Regions from separate parts of the Caballeronia sp. TF1N1 genome, predicted to be linked through region 2. Evidence: riboswitches for the same ligand, from Rfam matches in the RefSeq annotation. Region 2 holds a riboswitch; the other holds the start of a gene.
What was found. Region 2 has a riboswitch for cobalamin ahead of LDZ28_RS16640 (CbtB-domain containing protein). Riboswitches for the same ligand answer to the same signal wherever they lie in the genome.
Positions count from the first base shown of each region.

Region 1: it holds a riboswitch for cobalamin, as region 2 does, so the genes downstream of both, LDZ28_RS03080 (TonB-dependent receptor domain-containing protein) here and LDZ28_RS16640 (CbtB-domain containing protein) in region 2, are expected to answer to the same signal.

Region 1 is NZ_CP084626.1:662,065-670,314, forward strand. Features, by position in the region: gene LDZ28_RS03055 (SIMPL domain-containing protein) at 1-607, opposite strand, end outside; gene LDZ28_RS03060 (EVE domain-containing protein) at 701-1,159, opposite strand; RNA gene ssrS (6S RNA) at 1,237-1,419, opposite strand; gene LDZ28_RS03070 (cell division protein ZapA) at 1,542-1,856, opposite strand; gene LDZ28_RS03075 (ATPase) at 1,853-2,239, opposite strand; cobalamin riboswitch at 2,475-2,800, shown strand; gene LDZ28_RS03080 (TonB-dependent receptor domain-containing protein) at 2,886-4,763, shown strand; gene LDZ28_RS03085 (iron ABC transporter permease) at 4,790-5,788, shown strand; gene LDZ28_RS03090 (ABC transporter ATP-binding protein) at 5,785-6,567, shown strand; gene cobT (nicotinate-nucleotide--dimethylbenzimidazole phosphoribosyltransferase) at 6,578-7,630, shown strand; gene LDZ28_RS03100 (adenosylcobinamide-GDP ribazoletransferase) at 7,719-8,250, shown strand, end outside.
Region 2 is NZ_CP084627.1:570,483-578,732, forward strand. Features, by position in the region: gene LDZ28_RS16600 (efflux transporter outer membrane subunit) at 1-260, shown strand, start outside; gene LDZ28_RS16605 (hypothetical protein) at 390-596, shown strand; gene ppk2 (polyphosphate kinase 2) at 603-1,499, opposite strand; gene lhpI (bifunctional Delta(1)-pyrroline-2-carboxylate/Delta(1)-piperideine-2-carboxylate reductase) at 1,712-2,656, shown strand; gene LDZ28_RS16620 (hypothetical protein) at 2,670-3,047, shown strand; gene LDZ28_RS16625 (antibiotic biosynthesis monooxygenase) at 3,103-3,417, opposite strand; partial or broken gene LDZ28_RS16630 (DUF1428 domain-containing protein) at 3,469-3,828, opposite strand; gene LDZ28_RS16635 (histidine phosphatase family protein) at 3,890-4,438, opposite strand; cobalamin riboswitch at 4,480-4,604, shown strand; gene LDZ28_RS16640 (CbtB-domain containing protein) at 4,634-4,870, shown strand; gene LDZ28_RS16645 (CbtA family protein) at 4,880-5,662, shown strand; gene LDZ28_RS16650 (DUF1289 domain-containing protein) at 5,724-5,960, opposite strand; gene LDZ28_RS16655 (cobyrinate a,c-diamide synthase) at 5,957-7,258, opposite strand; gene cobO (cob(I)yrinic acid a,c-diamide adenosyltransferase) at 7,263-7,865, opposite strand; gene LDZ28_RS16665 (cobalamin biosynthesis protein) at 7,862-8,242, opposite strand.

The sequences.
Region 1 (8,250 bases), on a different contig from region 2:
GGCGCGGACCCGCGCCGCTGTGGCCCACGTTCACTTCGCGGATCGTGAAGTTGGCGTAACCGAACGCCTGACTCGCGGCCTGCGCTTCCTTGCGGAACGACTCGATGGCCTGAGTCGAGAGCTTCTGCTCGGCGGCGCGCTGCGCTTCGGGCGACAGCGAGAACGCGACGCTGCCGACTTGCATGGCGTTACTCATCTTGCCCGCGAGCTTGGACGCCGCCGCGAAGTCGTGCGATTCCAGCACGACCTCCGTGCGGCCGCGCCACGCGGAGATCTTGCCGTCGCGATCCGTGCTCGGATAAACCGTGAACGAGCCGCTTTTCGCGGTCACGTTGTCGACGCCTTTTGCTTCGCGCAATGCGGCTTCGGCGCGCTGATTGAGCGTGGTGGTGAGCGACGATGGATCGGCCGCTTCCTGCTCGTAGAACAGCGTGATGTTGACGACATCTTGCGGCACTTGCGCGCTGGCTTGCGCGGATAGCGAAAGCACGCCGGATGGCTGCGGATTGGTAATTACCGTCTGAGCGGCGGCCGAAAGCGGAAGCGTGAGCGCGGCGCTCGACATCGCGACGAAGGCGAGGGCGGCGGCGGTTTTCTTGTCGATCATCTAAGGACTCCGAGTGCAAGAGCATCGCGTGATTCGCGACCGCACTTAGGCGCTTCGTTCGTTCCCTTAGTTCCCTTGAACGATTCGCGCGCCCTAGACCAGACGCTCGGTTATGAAGCGCCACTGCGCCTCGGTCACGGGCGTGATCGACAGCCGATTACCGCGCGCGAGCACTTGCATGTCGGCGAGTTCCGCGTGTTCGCGCAATGTCGCGAGCGGAATCAACAGCGTCTTCTTGACGAAGCGCACATCGACGAGCATCCAGCGCGGCGTCTCCTGCGTGGACTTGGCGTCGAAGTACGGGCTTTTGGCGTCGAACTGAGTGGGATCGGGATAGGCCGTAGAACAGACTTTGGCGATGCCCGCAATGCCCGGCTCCGGGCAACTCGAATGATAGAAGAGCACGCCGTCGCCGACTTGCATCTGGTCGCGCATGAAGTTGCGCGCCTGATAGTTGCGCACGCCCGTCCACGGGAGGGTTTTCTTCGGCGCGTGCGCGAGATGATCGATGCTCGCTTCGTCCGGTTCGGACTTCATCAGCCAGTAGCGCATGATGGATTCGGCAACGGGGTTTTAAAACGGGCTCGACAAAAGCAAACGGCATCGGTATGAACCGATGCCGCTGGAGTAGGGTCCCCACCTCGGCCGCTAGGCCGGCATCCTGAACCTGGGTTCAAGATTGGTCGCAGTAAGCAACACTTCGGGTACATCAGACAGAGTGACGCGCGCGCCCGTGCTGCAAGTTTCCACAACCGTGCCAATGTAGCATTGGTTCAAGGAATATATGACCTTGGCGAACCAGGCAGGGAGTAGTCACTCTACACCAATCGAATGTCTAATGCAGCCTCTCGACACCAATTGCGCAGTTTCTTTTTTCGATTGACATCGCGCGACCGATTAGCGTTCGCCAAGGAGCGGCGTGGCGGCACTTCGGTCACTGCACTTCATACTGCGCGATGACAGCACCAAGCTGTTCGTTCATGGAGTGCATCGTGCGGCGAATTTCCTCGGCGGGGAAGGCCTCGCCATGACGCACGCTTTCTTGCAGCCTCAGCAATTCGGAAGCGAGTGAAAGCGCGGCCATCACCGCGATGCGGTCTTGCCCGCGCACGTTGCTTGCATTGCGCACCTTGTTCATCTCGGCGTCGACCCGTGCCACCGCTTCCCGCAGCGCGCCTTCGGTTTCCGGCGAACAGGCGAGGCGATATTGCTGGCCGAGAATGGATACTTCGATCTGCGTGGTCGTCATGCCTTCTCTCCGTGATGATGCTCGCTGTGCTCTCCCGCGTGCGCATGCTCGTGCGCGGCTTGCACATCGTGAGAACGGGCATCGAGGAGATCGAGCTGATTTTCCGTCTCGGCATGATTCGCGGACTTGCCGCGCGGCAACTTTTCGAGAATCGCGTTCAGGCGGACCTGCGCGTCGTCGATCTTGGCCGAGAGGGAATCGCGTTCGGCTTGGAGCGTGTCGCGCTCTTCGCGCATTTGCACGAGCTCTGCCTGCACGTTCGCGTAGTCGCTACGCAGTTGTTCGATTTGTGCTTCAAGCGCGAGACGCGCCTGATTGTGCCGCTCGCTGATCTGGATCAGCCGGCCGATATTTCCTGACAGTGATTCGAGTTCGTTGAGCATGTGCTGCGTCCTCTAAAGACCTCGCATTCTAGCGCGGTTCAACGGAGCTTCCGATAATTGTCTCGTTTCGAGACGTAACAGCACGCGATCATGCGTGCATCGCGATGCATTCGTGTGTGGAAAGCGCGGGCGCTGCCGATGTGTTGCGACGGCGGGTTCTAGTTGGTTCGTCGTGAGCCGTGTGTCTTGCGATGATCGGCCAGGGTCGTTTCTTGACGGTCCTGAATCGCGCTCCTACACTTGCCGCACTTTTGGTGCTCGCGTCCGCATTTCTTTTGCGGGCGCAGTCAAACGGGAAACAGGAAGCGGCGCCGCCAAGGCCACGCCAACCTGTGCTGCCCCCGCAACGGTAAGCGACCGCAACGCAAGTTGCAAGTCGTCCCTTGCGCGTTTTTCGCCGCGCCGTCGTGTGAGTTTGCTTGCGAGTCTGTCTGATTCGCAAGAATCCGCCGCTCGACGCAGGCAAGGCGAAGAACGTGTCGATGCCACTGCGCTTCATGCGTGGGAAGGCGGGACGGTGTGTCGCCAGCCCGGATACCGGCCAACTGTTCAGCGCGTTCGTCTGTTCGCATTCGAGCGCGCTCGTCGCGCATTGGCCTTGCGGGGAGCGAGGTCGCGCCAGCCTACGCATGGGAACATTTCACGCATGGTATCGCCACTTGCCCGACACGCGGGCAGACGCAAAACGATCGAACGCGCTGCGCTCGTCGCCCTCAACACATGGCTGCTCGCTCATGAAGCGCTCGCGGACGAAGCCTCGCAACCGCCGCTCGCGCCCGTCGTCGTGACCGCGACGCGCACCGCGCAACCTCTCGCCGATACGATCGCGCAGACTTCGCTCTTCGACGCCCAGGATATCGCCGATAGCAATGCCTACGACGCGCTCGGCGTCATCGGTCTTGCGCCCGGCGTGCAGGTGACGCGCAATGGCGGCCCGGGAGCGAATGCAAGCGCGTTCATACGCGGCGCGTCCTCGACGCAATCGCTCGTTTTGATCGACGGCGTGCGTGTGGAGTCCGCATCGCTCGGCTCGGCGCAGCTTGCGCAGATCATGCCGGATCAGATCGACCGCATCGAAGTCGTGAACGGCAACGTGTCGGCGCTGTACGGCTCGGGCGCGATCGGCGGCGTCGTGCAGATCTTCACGAAAGACGGCGAGGCGCATCCGCCGCGCTTCTACTTCGAGACGGAATACGGCAGCTATCACACGCAGCGGCAAGCGGCGGGCGTTTCCGGCGCGCTCGATAGAGAAGGCCGCACGACCTTCAGCTTCAACGTATCGCGCGAGAAGACCGATGGTTTCTCGTCGATCGATCCCGCGCTCGCGCCCAACGCCAATCCGAACGCGAACGGTTATCTGAACGAAAGCATCGCGGCCACGCTGCGCCACAAGTTCGGCGACAAATGGGACGCGGGCGTGCGCTTCTATCAGTCGAACGGCATCGACAGTTTCGACGATGCCTACGGCTTGCCCGGCGATCTCAACGATTCGCACAGTCGCGTGCGGTCGACATCGGTGTTTGCGAACGGCCGTATCACGGACCAGTGGACCACGCATTTCACGGTCGCGCAGGGACAGGACCGCGCGAACATCGAGCAGAACGGCATCTATACGAGCCGCTTCAATTCCGAGGATCGCCAGTATCTGTGGCAGAACGACTTTCGCCTGACGGAGGCGCACAAGCTCCTGTTCGGTTACGAGCATCTCGACCAGACGCTCGATTCGGATCAGTTCAGCGCGCCGGATCGTCACGTGAATTCGGTGTACGCGGGCTATGTGGGACGCTTCGGTCCGAGCGAAGTGCAGGCCAATCTGCGCCACGACCAGTATTCCGATTTCGGCGGCGCGAACAGCTACTATCTGGGCTATGCGTACAACATCGACACGCACTGGCGCGCGAGCGCGAGTTACGCGGCGTCGTTCCGCGCGCCGAGCTTCGACGATCTCTACTATCCGTTCAGCGGCAATCCGTCCATTCAGCCCGAGCGCAGTCATTCGGTGGAAGCGGCGCTGCAGTACGCATCGGACCAAGTGGGCGTGCTGCGCGTGACGGCGTTTCAGACGCGCTATTCGAATCTGATCGATTACGTATCGGACGGCAGCGGCTTCTATATCGCGCAGAACGTCGGACGCGCGAAGGTGCAGGGCGTCGAGGGATCGTGGGCAGGGCATGTCGGCGCCACTGATTTGCGCGCGGGCGTGACGTTCCAGAATCCCGTCGATGAAACCGGCAATCAGGACCTGACGCGCCGTGCGCGGCGTTTCGCGAGTTTCAGCGCGCATCGCTCGATAGGAAGCTGGCGCGTGGGTGGCGAGTGGATCGTGAGCGGTGCGCGCAGCGATTACGATTCGACGCTCGCGGGCTATGGCGTCGTGAATCTGTCGGCGCGCTATGACATCACGAAGTCGTGGTACGTGAGCGCGCGTGTCGACAACCTCTTCGACCGGAACTATGAACTGGCTTATTCGTACAACACGCCGAGGCGCGGCGCTTATGTCACGCTCGGCTGGCGCCCGTCGTGAGCGACACCGTTGACCTGCGCCGCGCGATGAACGCGAAACGCGCGTTAGGCATCTGGGCTGCGCTCGGGCTTGCCGCGTTGCTTGTGTTCATGGCGTCGCTCGCGCTCGGCAGCGTCGCGTTGCCCTTGCCGCGCGCCATCGCGGCGTTGCTGCACGCGCATGCGGCCGCGCCCGATATCGCCGATGACATCGTGCTCACCTTGCGTTTGCCGCGCGCGCTTGCGGGTTTCGCTTCGGGCGCCTTGCTCGCGCTTTCCGGCGCGCTGCTGCAAGTGCTGTTGCGCAATCCGCTGGCCGAGCCGTACGTGCTCGGCGTATCCGGCGGCGCAGCGACCTTCGCGCTCACGGCGATGCTCGCGTCGCTGCCGTGGTGGGGCATCGATCTGGCGGCGTGCGCGGGCGCGTTCGCATCCATCGTGCTGGTGCTCGGACTCGCGCGACGCGACCTGTGGCACGGCGACCGCGATGCCTCGCCGCGTCTTCTGCTGACAGGGGTCGTGATAGCGGCGGGCTGGGGCGCGCTCATCACGTTGATCCTCAGCATTGCGCCGGAGAATCGCTTGCGCGGGATGATCTTCTGGCTGACGGGCGACCTGAACGGCGCAGCGACGCCGTGGCCCGCGCTGATCGCGCTCGTCGTCGCGATGATCGTCGTCGTGCCGCTCGCGCCGCAACTCAACGTGCTGTTGCGTGGCGATACGGCCGCGCGTTCGCTCGGCGTGCCTGTCTCGCGCGTGCGGCTGTCGGTGTATCTCGTCGCATCGCTTGCGGCAGCGGCGGCTGTCACGACGGCGGGCACCATCGGCTTCGTTGGGCTCGTCGTGCCGCATTTATTACGGCTCGCGTTCGGCAACGATCAGCGCATGCTCGTGCCGGCGTCGGCGCTAGCAGGCGGCCTCGCGGTAATGAGCGCCGATCTCGTCGCGCGCACGGCGATCGCGCCCGCGCAATTGCCGGTGGGCGTGGTGACCGCACTCGTCGGCGTGCCGATGTTCCTGTGGATGCTGCTGGCGAGACCGCGATGACCCTGCATATCGAACACGTCAGCTTGCGCGCGGGCGCACGCACGCTCGTGGAAGACCTCACACAAAGTATCGGCGCGGGCGAGATGTGGTGCATAGCCGGGCCGAACGGCGCGGGCAAAACCACGCTCATTGGCGTGCTCGCGGGTTTGACAAAGCCGGCCAAAGGCGCGATATCGCTCGATGGCCGCGCACTCGCGTCCTGGCGCGCGGCGGATCTCGCACGCGCGCGCTCGCTGATGCCGCAAAGCTCGCACGATGCCTTCAGCGCGACCGTACTCGACACCGTGCTGCTGAACCGCTTTCCGTATGTCACGGGCTGGGGCTGGGAGAGCGCCGAAGACCGCGCTGCCGCGCATGCCGCGCTCGATGCGCTCGGTCTTCTATCGTTCGCCTCGCGCGATGTCCTGACATTGTCGGGCGGCGAACGGCAACGCGTGACGCTCGCCGCCGTGCTGTGCCAAAACACACCGCTCTTGCTGCTCGACGAACCGCTCGCGCATCTGGACCTGCATCATCAAATCGATTGTCTGCACGTACTGGCCGACGCCGCGCGCAAGTCCGGCCGCACGGTGATTTTCTCGTGTCACGATCTCAATCTCGCGCGGCGCTTTTCGACGCACGCGCTTTTGCTCGATGGCAAGGGCGGCGCGCACGCCGGTCTCGTCGCGGACGTGCTCACGCCTGAACGCGCGAGCGCCGCGTTCGGCTATCCGCTAGCCTTGATTCGCGATGGCGAGCACGAAGCGCTCGTGCCGTCCATTCCCGTTGCACGCACCTGAAGGATTGCCGATGTCAAACGCCCACGACTTGCCCACGCCCCGCGCGCCAGACCGTTCGCGCGAAGCCGAACTGCAACGCATCATCGATACGAAAACGAAGCCGCCGGGCAGCCTCGGTCGGCTCGAAACGCTCGCGCTGCAAATGGGCGCGATTCAGCGCACGACGAAGCCGCGCATCGAGCGCCCGGCGATGATCGTGTTTGCGGGCGATCACGGTATCGCGGCCGAGGGCGTGAGTCCGTATCCGCAAGAAGTGACCGCGCAGATGGTCGCGAATTTTCTGGCGGGCGGCGCGGCGATCAACGCGCTGTCGCGTTCGGTCGGCATGATGCTCGAAGTGGTCGATGCGGGCGTGGCGACACCGATTCCCATCGATAGCGGCTACGAGCGTCTGTCGCTCGGCCTCGGCACGCGCAACTTCGCGAAGGAAGCGGCGATGTCGCGCGAGACCGCGCTCGAAGGCATCGCGCGCGGCGCGGCGCGTGTGCGGCATCACGCGGCGCTCGGCACGAACGTGATCGGCTTCGGCGAGATGGGGATTGCGAACACGTCGGCGGCGGCGTGCCTGATGAGCCGTCTGTGCGGTGTGCCCATTGGCGAATGCGTCGGACGCGGCACGGGTCTCGACGATCGCGGCCTTGCGCACAAGCGCGACGTGCTTGGCCGAGCGCTCGCGTTGCATGCGGCCGAAGGCGATGCAATCGACACGCTCGCGACGTTCGGCGGCTTCGAGATCGCGATGATCGCGGGTGCGTGTCTCGCTGCGGCGGACGCGGGCATGACGATTCTCGTCGATGGCTTCATCGCGACTTCCGGCCTGCTCGTCGCGGCGAAGATCGCACCCGAGGTGCTCGACTACTGCGTGTTCGCGCATGCGTCGAACGAGGCGGGGCATCGGGGCATGCTCGCGCATCTGCATGCGGAGCCGCTGTTGCAACTCGACATGCGGCTTGGCGAAGGCACGGGCGCGGCGCTCGCGTTGCCGATCCTGCGCGCGGCCGTGGCGTTCGTCGATGAGATGGCGAGCTTCGAGGCGGCGGGTGTCACGGATAAGCGAGAGTGACGGCGATGAGCATCACCCGCAAGCGCTGCGCGAGGTCGGGGCGCGTCACTGCGTTCAAGCGCGCGGGCGTCTCGACTCGCTTGCCGCAATGACCCGTCCGCTCGACGAACTGCGCTACTTCTTCACCGCGCTCGGTTACTTCACGCGCGTGCCGGTGCCGCGTTGGGTTGGCTTCGAGCGCGCTTATTTGAACGCGGCGGCGCGTTATTTTCCGCTCGTCGGCGTGATGGTCGGCGGTATTGCCGCGCTCGTCCTGCTCGCGGCGTTGCGCGTGCTTCCGTTGGGGGTTGCCGTGTTGCTGTCGATGGCCGCCACGCTCGTGCTGACCGGCGCGTTCCACGAAGACGGTCTTGCCGATTGCGCCGATGCCTTCGGCGGCGGCTATACGCGCGATGACGTGTTGCGCATCATGCATGACTCGCGCATCGGGGCGTTCGGCGCGATTGCGCTCGTCATTGCACTGGCGCTCAAGTGGCAGACGCTTGCGAGCACGCCGCCGCTCATTGCCGCATGGTTGCTGATCGCCGCGCACGCCGCGAGCCGCGTTTTCGCCATCAGCTATCTCGTCACGCTCGACTATGTGCGCGCCGAGGGCAAGGCGAAGCCGGTCGCACAGCGCA
Region 2 (8,250 bases):
ATCAGACGGCTACGCAATCAGATGCGGTCAAGGCTTCGGTGCGCGCGGCACAACTCTCGCGAACGCAGTACACGGAAGGTGCGGTCAATTATCTCGATGTGATCGATGCGGAGCGCACTGTGCTGCAATCGCAGCGTACTTCGGTGCAGCTTGCGGGAACGCAGGCGGTATCCACAGTCAACTTGATACGTGCATTAGGCGGCGGCTGGGGCGATGCGATGCCCGCGCCGGTGCCTGAGCCGAGTCTCGCGCAGAAGTAATGTGTCTTCAAGGCCCTGCAGAATGCAGGGCCTTATTGTTCGTATCGGGGAACATATGTCTTCATCCGCGGGCCATTTATCCCGGGCCTGCAAATCCCTAAAATTCTTATATGGAAATGGGAGCTAAAGATGAAAGCATTAATTGCCCGACAACTGTATCAACCAGCCGTGGTGCTGCCACTGCTGCTACTCATGCGCCTGATGGTCACCCTTGACTTCAACCTCGCGCAAGTCATGTTCGTGATGGTGTTCAAGGGTTCGCAGCAAGCGTATCAGTTTGCCATTCGCCGCACGCTGCACCGTCAGGAACACATCGGGTGCAGTCACTGCTGCTAAAGCGCTTTAGTAAATCTCCGGGACGTACATGGTCTCCGGCACGGGCTGCCGCAAATAATCCGGATTGAATACGCGCTCGGGCAGCGTGATCGCAGAGTGCTCGATCTCGTGATACGGCACCTGACTCAACAGATGATGCATGCAGTTCAGCCGCGCACGCTTCTTGTCGACGGCCTGAACCACCCACCACGGCGCTTCGGGAATGTGCGAACGCTGCAGCATGACTTCCTTAGCGGCTGTATAGGCTTCCCAGCGGCGTCGGCTTTCGAGGTCCATCGGACTCAGCTTCCACTGCTTTAGCGGATCTTCAATACGCGCCTCGAAGCGCACTTCCTGTTCGTCATCGGTAATAGAAAACCAGTACTTGATGATCTGAACGCCGCTACGCACGAGCATCTTTTCGAACTCGGGCACGGAACGGAAAAACTCTTCGTATTCGGCGTCAGTACAGAAGTTCATCACGCGTTCTACTCCCGCGCGGTTATACCAGCTTCGATCGAACAGAACGATTTCGCCGCCTGCCGGAAGATGCGATACGTAGCGCTGGAAATACCATTGCGTGCGTTCACGATTATTCGGCGCAGGCAGAGCAGCGACGCGGCACACGCGCGGGTTCAGCCGCTGCGTGATGCGCTTGATCGCACCACCTTTACCGGCCGCATCGCGGCCTTCAAAAATCACCACGAGTCTATGGCCCGTATGCACGACCCAATCTTGCAACTTCACCAGTTCGCCCTGCAAGCGAAATAGCTCGCGGAAATAGGTCTTACGAAGCTGCCGTTCCTCGTCGGAGAACGCTGCCTCGCCATCCAGGAAGCGGTCGTCGATCTCCATTTCGAACTCTTCGTCGTAGCTGTCGATCAGGTCGGCATGGAAGCGGCGCTGCTTGTCCATCTCGTTCATTGTGGGCTCCGTGGGCGGCTTGCCGCTGCAATTTTTGCGGCGCAGATTGCTTGATTATGACTGTATTCGAAGGCAATCATATGACGGCGTACGCAACGCTTTGCGCGTTTAGTGCACCAAGGGCAAATTGTCGAGGTCGCTTACGCCGTTAGAATGTTGCGACATTTCAGTGGCATTGCGATGGCAACTTTCCCTTCCGAGGCCAAGACACGATGAATCAAACCTCAAGCGCGATTCCAATTTTCGACGCCGAACGCACCGCGCAGCTCGTTCCTTATGACCGCCTGGTCGACACGCTTGCCGCCACTATGCTCGATTACGCGGCGGGCCGTATCGTCAGTCCGGAGCGGATGGTGGTGCCGCTTGCACAAGGAGGGATCATGTTGTCGATGCCTGCAAGCGCGGCGGACTTGGCCATGCACAAGCTCGTCAACGTGTGCGCGGGTAACGGTGCGCTTGGTTTGCCCACGATTCACGGACAGGTCACCGCATTCGATGCCGTCACCGGCGTGCCGCAATTCATGCTCGACGGCCCTACTGTAACGGGGCGCAGAACGGCGGCGGTGTCGATGCTCGCTATCCGCGCTCTAAGCGAGCAGCCGCCAAAACAAGTGCTGGTGATCGGTACGGGCAAGCAGGCGGCCTATCATGTGGAGGCGATCGCAAGCGTTTATCCCGATGCATCGATCATTGTCCAGGGGTCGCGAGCCGAGCGTGCGAATGCATTCTGCAAGGCCTACGCAGCGGCTTCGCCAAAGTTAGCGGCGCTTGAAAGCTCAAACATTCCTGAAGCTGTCGATGTCGTCATCACCGCGACCACCAGCAAGCAGCCTGTCTATACGCTGCCGGCGCGAGCAGATCGGTTGGTCATCGGTGTTGGCGCCTTTACGCCTGATGCGGCAGAAATAGCGTCGGGCACTATCGATTCAAGCGCTTTGTATGTCGATGACCCGGCAGGCGCGCGCCATGAAGCGGGGGATTTCATCCTCGCCGGTGTGAAATGGGAGAACGTCAATTCACTTGCACAAGCAATCACGGCAAGGGTGAAAAACGAACGCCCGGTCGTATTTAAATCCGTCGGATGCGCGGCATGGGATCTCGCTGCATGTCGAGTTGCTAGAGCTTTATTGTTAGACAAAAATAACCGCGCTATTTAAGGCGCTAGCTGGCTTGGAACGTTCCTTGCTGAATGTCTGTTCAATCGAAAGCTGGCGCAAGCGCCTTTGCACCCAAATGAACAGACCCATGAATAGCCGATACGACACCAGATGGACGCCCGGTTTTCCCGCGCGCGACGACGGGAATGATGGATCAGGCGGTGCGTCCGCGCAGCCTAACGCGGCGCCGCGGGCTGCTTACTTTATCTCCGTGCTGGAGCTTGCAACTGGCGAGAAGCTGGGCAATGACGAGCGCTTACGCGCCGTCGCCATGCTTGAATCGCAGTTTGGCGAGGGGCGTCCACGTACGCTTAAGGAGGCCGTGCGCATTTGTGCCGGAGCCATCGATTCATCGACATTGCAGCGAATGGCGCGTGGCGCTAAGGCTTAAGAAGGGCCTTAGCGAGCGACGCAATTCGTTCACGGTCTTGTAAGACAGGCGGCTCTTATTTAACCGTCTGAATCACTTCGAAGCCTTCGAATTCCGGGTGGCCCAAGTAAAGCTGCCTGGTTTCTCCGCCCGCATTGCGATGCGCGGCGCGAAATGCGTCAGACTGGGTCCACTGTTCGAACGCAGCATGGTTTGTCCAGATCGTGTGACTCGAATAGAGCACATGGTCATCCCGCGTCGGTCCCTTTAGCAGATGGAACTCCACGAAGCCCGGCACTTCCTTGAGGTGCGTGTCGCGGTTTGTCCAGAGATGTTCGAAATCGGCTTCCGCGCCTGGAACGATCTTGAAGCGGTTCATGGCAATGTACATGTCGATATGGCTCCTTGGTTTTAGGCATTCGAAAAATAATGAGGCCTTTGACAGTTCGACCAGCGTCCTAAAGCCGCCGAAGAACATGCGTTTGGGATCGAACGGCGGTTCGCCGTTTTCCATCATGCTCTTAAGACGCGAGTCTTCCATTACTTTGGCGTTGACGGCGTCACGCTGTTCGCGCGATTCATAGACTATCCACGAGAACACCACCGTTTCGCCTTCCTTGAGCTGTACGCTTCGAGGGAACGAGGTGAGCTCGCCTGGCTTAACATCGTCGGCAATACATTCGACAAACTGCAGCGCGCCATACTCCAGCCATATTTTGCCCGCTGCATCGGCCATGCTGCGATACGCGTCGACCTTGTCGATCGGCACTGGTACGACGAAACCATCCACATAGTGCGCCATTGCTGTCTCCTTTGAGCGAACCAGTCGCTGCTTGCTTTGAGCACCGGGCGGCCATCTAAGTTCAGGAGGGCACGTACGTCCATTTGCCTTCCGCGAACTTGAGCAAGACGGACGACAGCGGCGCGAGATCCATCTTGAGTATCGACGACAACGGTTCGTCGCGCACGATACAGAGCGCCGCCTTCATGACGATGGCGTGCGTTACGACTATGCAGTATTCGTGCTCCGTATTCGAAGCAAGCCCCTCGAGCGCTTTCTCAACGCGCTTTGACAGCATTGCCACGCTCTCGCCGCCATGCGGCCTTGCATGGGGATCGGAAAGCCATGCCGCAACGTCTTGAGGCTCGCGCTCACTAACCTCGCGAATGGAACGACCGCGCCATTCTCCATAGTCGATGTCGTCGAATGCGGCATCGATCGAGAAATCTGTCGTGATCCAGGCCGCTGTTTCGCAAGCAGCGCGGGCCGGGCTGGATGTAACGCGGCTTGGCTCGCCCGGGAGGTCGAGCGTGCATTCAGCCTGTTCGACAGGCTCGTCGCCTTGCGGAAAACGCCCACCTTTCATGGCATGCGTGGCGGCGTGGCACAGCAAAATCAATGTCGATTGCATAGCCTTTAGCTCATGGTCGTTTTACTTTGCTGGCAATCATCATAGAATGGCAAGCTTGCAGTGCGAGGAAGCCGGTGGAAGCCCGGCACGGTCGCGCCACTGTATGCGGTTCGCGCTAAGAGCGCGATGCCGCGAGTCAGACCCCGCTGCATGCTCTTCGTCTATCGGGACGCGCTTTTCCCTGGAGAAATTTCAATGAATAGGTCCAACGCGCCGGCTTTTTCCGCTGGTATTGCAACGCCCGCTAACGATGCGCCGGTCCCCATTCCGGTGCGTGAGGTCCTTCCTTGGGCCGTTTTTATCGGCCTCGTTCTGCTGATCGCGATTTATTTCGTCGGCGCCGAGCAGGGTGCAACGTCCATTATCTCGGGGATGTACGTCCACGAATTCGTTCACGATGGCCGGCACTTGCTCGGCTTTCCGTGCCACTGAGGACGGAGCATGATTCGCAACTTGCTTATACGCGGTATGGTCGCGGGACTCGTCGCGGGCCTGATCGGCTTTGGCTTTGCGCGCGGCTTCGGCGAACCTTCAGTTGCTCGGGCTATCGCGTTCGAAGAACAGCACGAGCATGCACAAGCGCCCGCACACGATAATCACGATGAAGCGGCGGCAGCGCAATCGCATAGTCATGGTGATGATGAAGAACTCGTTAGCCGGGACACGCAAGCGGGTTTGGGCTTACTAACGGGCGTGGTGGTGTTCGGCACGGCTTTAGGCGGTATTTTCTCGCTGATCTTTGCCTTGGCTTATGGGCGGCTCGGCTCGTTGCATGCGCGCGGAACGTCGGTTTTGCTTGCGCTCATTGGTTTCTTTAGCGTTGCGCTCGTGCCGTTCATCAAATATCCCCCAAACCCGCCCGCCGTCGGCAATGCCGAAACCATCGGTCCGCGTACGGCGCTTTTCTTCGGCATGGTGGCGATATCAATCGTCGGCGCGGTGTTCGCGGTCTATGCGCAGCGACGCTTGCAGGCGCGTCGCGGCAACTGGAACGCGGCGCTTATTGCGGCGGCTGGTTACGTCGTCTTGATGGTTATCGCGCAAGTGGCACTGCCTTCTGTCGACGAAGTACCCGTCGACTTTTCCGCGTCGTTGTTGTGGAATTTCAGGCTGACTGCCGTCGGTATTCAAGCATTGATTTGGGCAACGCTTGGACTGCTCTTCGGCGCGCTTGCGTCACGTGAACTCGAGCGTCCGGCAGCGCGTCGCATGGCCGCTGCCTGAATCGAATGCTCGATGGATGTCAAAAGGCCCGCGTCGCTTGAGCACGAGCGCGGGCCTTCGTTCATTGCGAGGCCGCGCGCCGCTCAAGCAACTGGTCGAACAACGCGAGCTTCGCGTGATCGTCCATCGTTTTAAAGAACTTAATTTCCTCGCGGCTTCTAAAGCATCCCGCGCACAGGCCGCTCGATGCATCGAGCTTGCACACGCCGGTGCACGGCGAGCCGATTGGTTCCTGCGCGCTGGCGCGTTCGATCATTTCGGCGAGGTCGCGTGGCCCGATTTCGGTCGGTGTCGTCATAGCGCTTCGCCGCGAAAGAGCGCAGCCATTGCCGCAGGATTCGAGGGCCAGTAAGCGTGCATGTAAGTGGCCGTTATCGCGCCATGACGATAAAGCGCTTCGCCCTGCGCACCGGTCGTTGCGTGCGTGGCTGCCGTGAAAGGCTGCATCGATGTCTTGAGCGTCGAATAGTGAAAGGTGTGGCCGGTGAGCGGACCGTGGGCGGTGTCGACTCGTTGCATCGCCAGCCGCGAAAGACGGCGTTGCATGGTGGCGTCGCCGGGAAGGGCGCTTAGCATTGAATGACGATTGCCTTCGACATCCGTCAGTGCGTCGAGCAGGTAGAGCATACCGCCGCATTCCGCGACTACCGCGCGATTGCGCGCGATATGTTTTTTTATCGAAGCGCGCGTGCACGCATTGGAAGCAAGCGTCGCGGCATGAAGCTCGGGGTAGCCGCCGGGCAAGTAGAGCGCATCGACATGGGCGGGTACGGGCTCATCCGCTAGCGGGGAAAAATAGCTGACGCTTGCGCCCGATGCCTTTAGCAAATCGACATTCGCGGGATAAATAAATGAAAACGCGGCGTCCCGCGCGATCGCAATGTGCAATCCGTCGAGAAGACGCGGCGGTTCACTTGGCGTGATGTCGTCGTCGAAGCGAACGAGCGGCGGCAAATCGGCAAGCGTGGTCGCGGCAATGGCATCGGCGGCGCGGTCGAGACGCGCATCCAGGTCCGCCACTTCCCGCGCTTGAGTAAGGCCGAGGTGACGTTCGGGTAGCGCGATATCGTCCGCGTTCGAAAAATGACCGCAATAGCGCAGCCCTTCGGGGATGGCTTCGGCCAGCATCTGTGCATGGCGCGCAGACGCCACGCGATTTGCAAGCACGCCATGAAACGGCACATCGGGCCGATAACGCGCAAGTCCGAACGCAAGCGCGCCGAAGGTTTGCGCCATGCCATGCGCGCCGATTACCGCAAGCACTGGCACATTGAACGCAGCGGCGAGATCGGCGCTGCTCGGCGTGCCATCGAAGAGGCCCATTACGCCTTCGATCAAAATAAGGTCGGCTTCCTTGGCGGCCGCGGAAAGCATCGCGCGGCACGCTTCCAGTCCGACCATCCAAAGATGCAGCGAATAAACGGGCGACCCGCATGCCCGCTCGAGAATCATCGGATCGAGAAAATCCGGCCCGGTCTTGAAGACGCGCACGCGCCTGCCTTGCCGCGTGTGATGACGTGCAAGCGCGGCCGTCACCGTGGTCTTGCCTTGATGCGACGCGCTCGCGCCGATGAAGAGTGCGGGACAGTCTGCCATTGCGTCAGAACTCGACGCCGCGTTGCGCCTTGACGCCCTGCTCGCGATAAGGGTGCTTTACGAGGCGCATTTCGGTGACGAGATCGGCTATTTCTATGAGCTCATCGGCCGCGTGTCGTCCCGTCACGACGACATGCAGCATGGCCGGCCGTGCCTTTAGCACGCCGAGTACTTCCTCAAGCGGCAAATATTCGTACTTGAGCACGGCATTGAGCTCGTCGAGTACGACCATCTGATACTCGCCGCTTTGGATCATGCGTCGTGCTTCGTCCCATCCCTTGCGCGCCGTGGCGATGTCCGCCTCGCGATTTTGCGTGTTCCACGTATAGCCATCGCCCATCGTCACGAAATCGCAATGCGCGATTGCGCCAAGGAAATCGCGTTCCGACGTGTGCAGCGCGCCTTTGATGAATTGCACCACGCCGAGTTTCATGCCGTGCCCGAGCACGCGCATGGCCATGCCGAATGCAGCGGTGGTCTTGCCTTTGCCGTTGCCGGTATTGACGATCAACAGGCCCTTTTCATGGTCGGCGGCGGCCTGCTTTTTCTCATGGCCTTCCTTGCGCCGCTGGGTCATGCGCAAATGCGATTCGGTATCGGTTTTCATGCTTGTTTCTTCGATGGTGTCTCTGCAATAGCGACCGTCACGCCGCCCGCGATAGTCTTGTGCACGACGAGCCGGCCGCCGCTGGCGATGAGCGCGCAAGGCTCGCATACGCCGTCGACATTCAAATGCCGCCTGGCCTGCGATAAGAATTTCCCAGGCGCGCGCTCGATTTGATCGGCGCTAAAGAAATCCACGCGCAATTGATGACGCTCGCAAAATGCGAGCAATCCTGCTTCGTCTTTCTTAGCGTCGATGCTTGCCACGCTGACGATATCGGCAAATGCGAGCGTGCCAAGCGCACCACGCACAGCGCGTTCTATTGCTTCGGCGTTTACGCCGCGGCGGCAGCCGATGCCGATGACGAGCGCGGCGCTCATGCTAAACG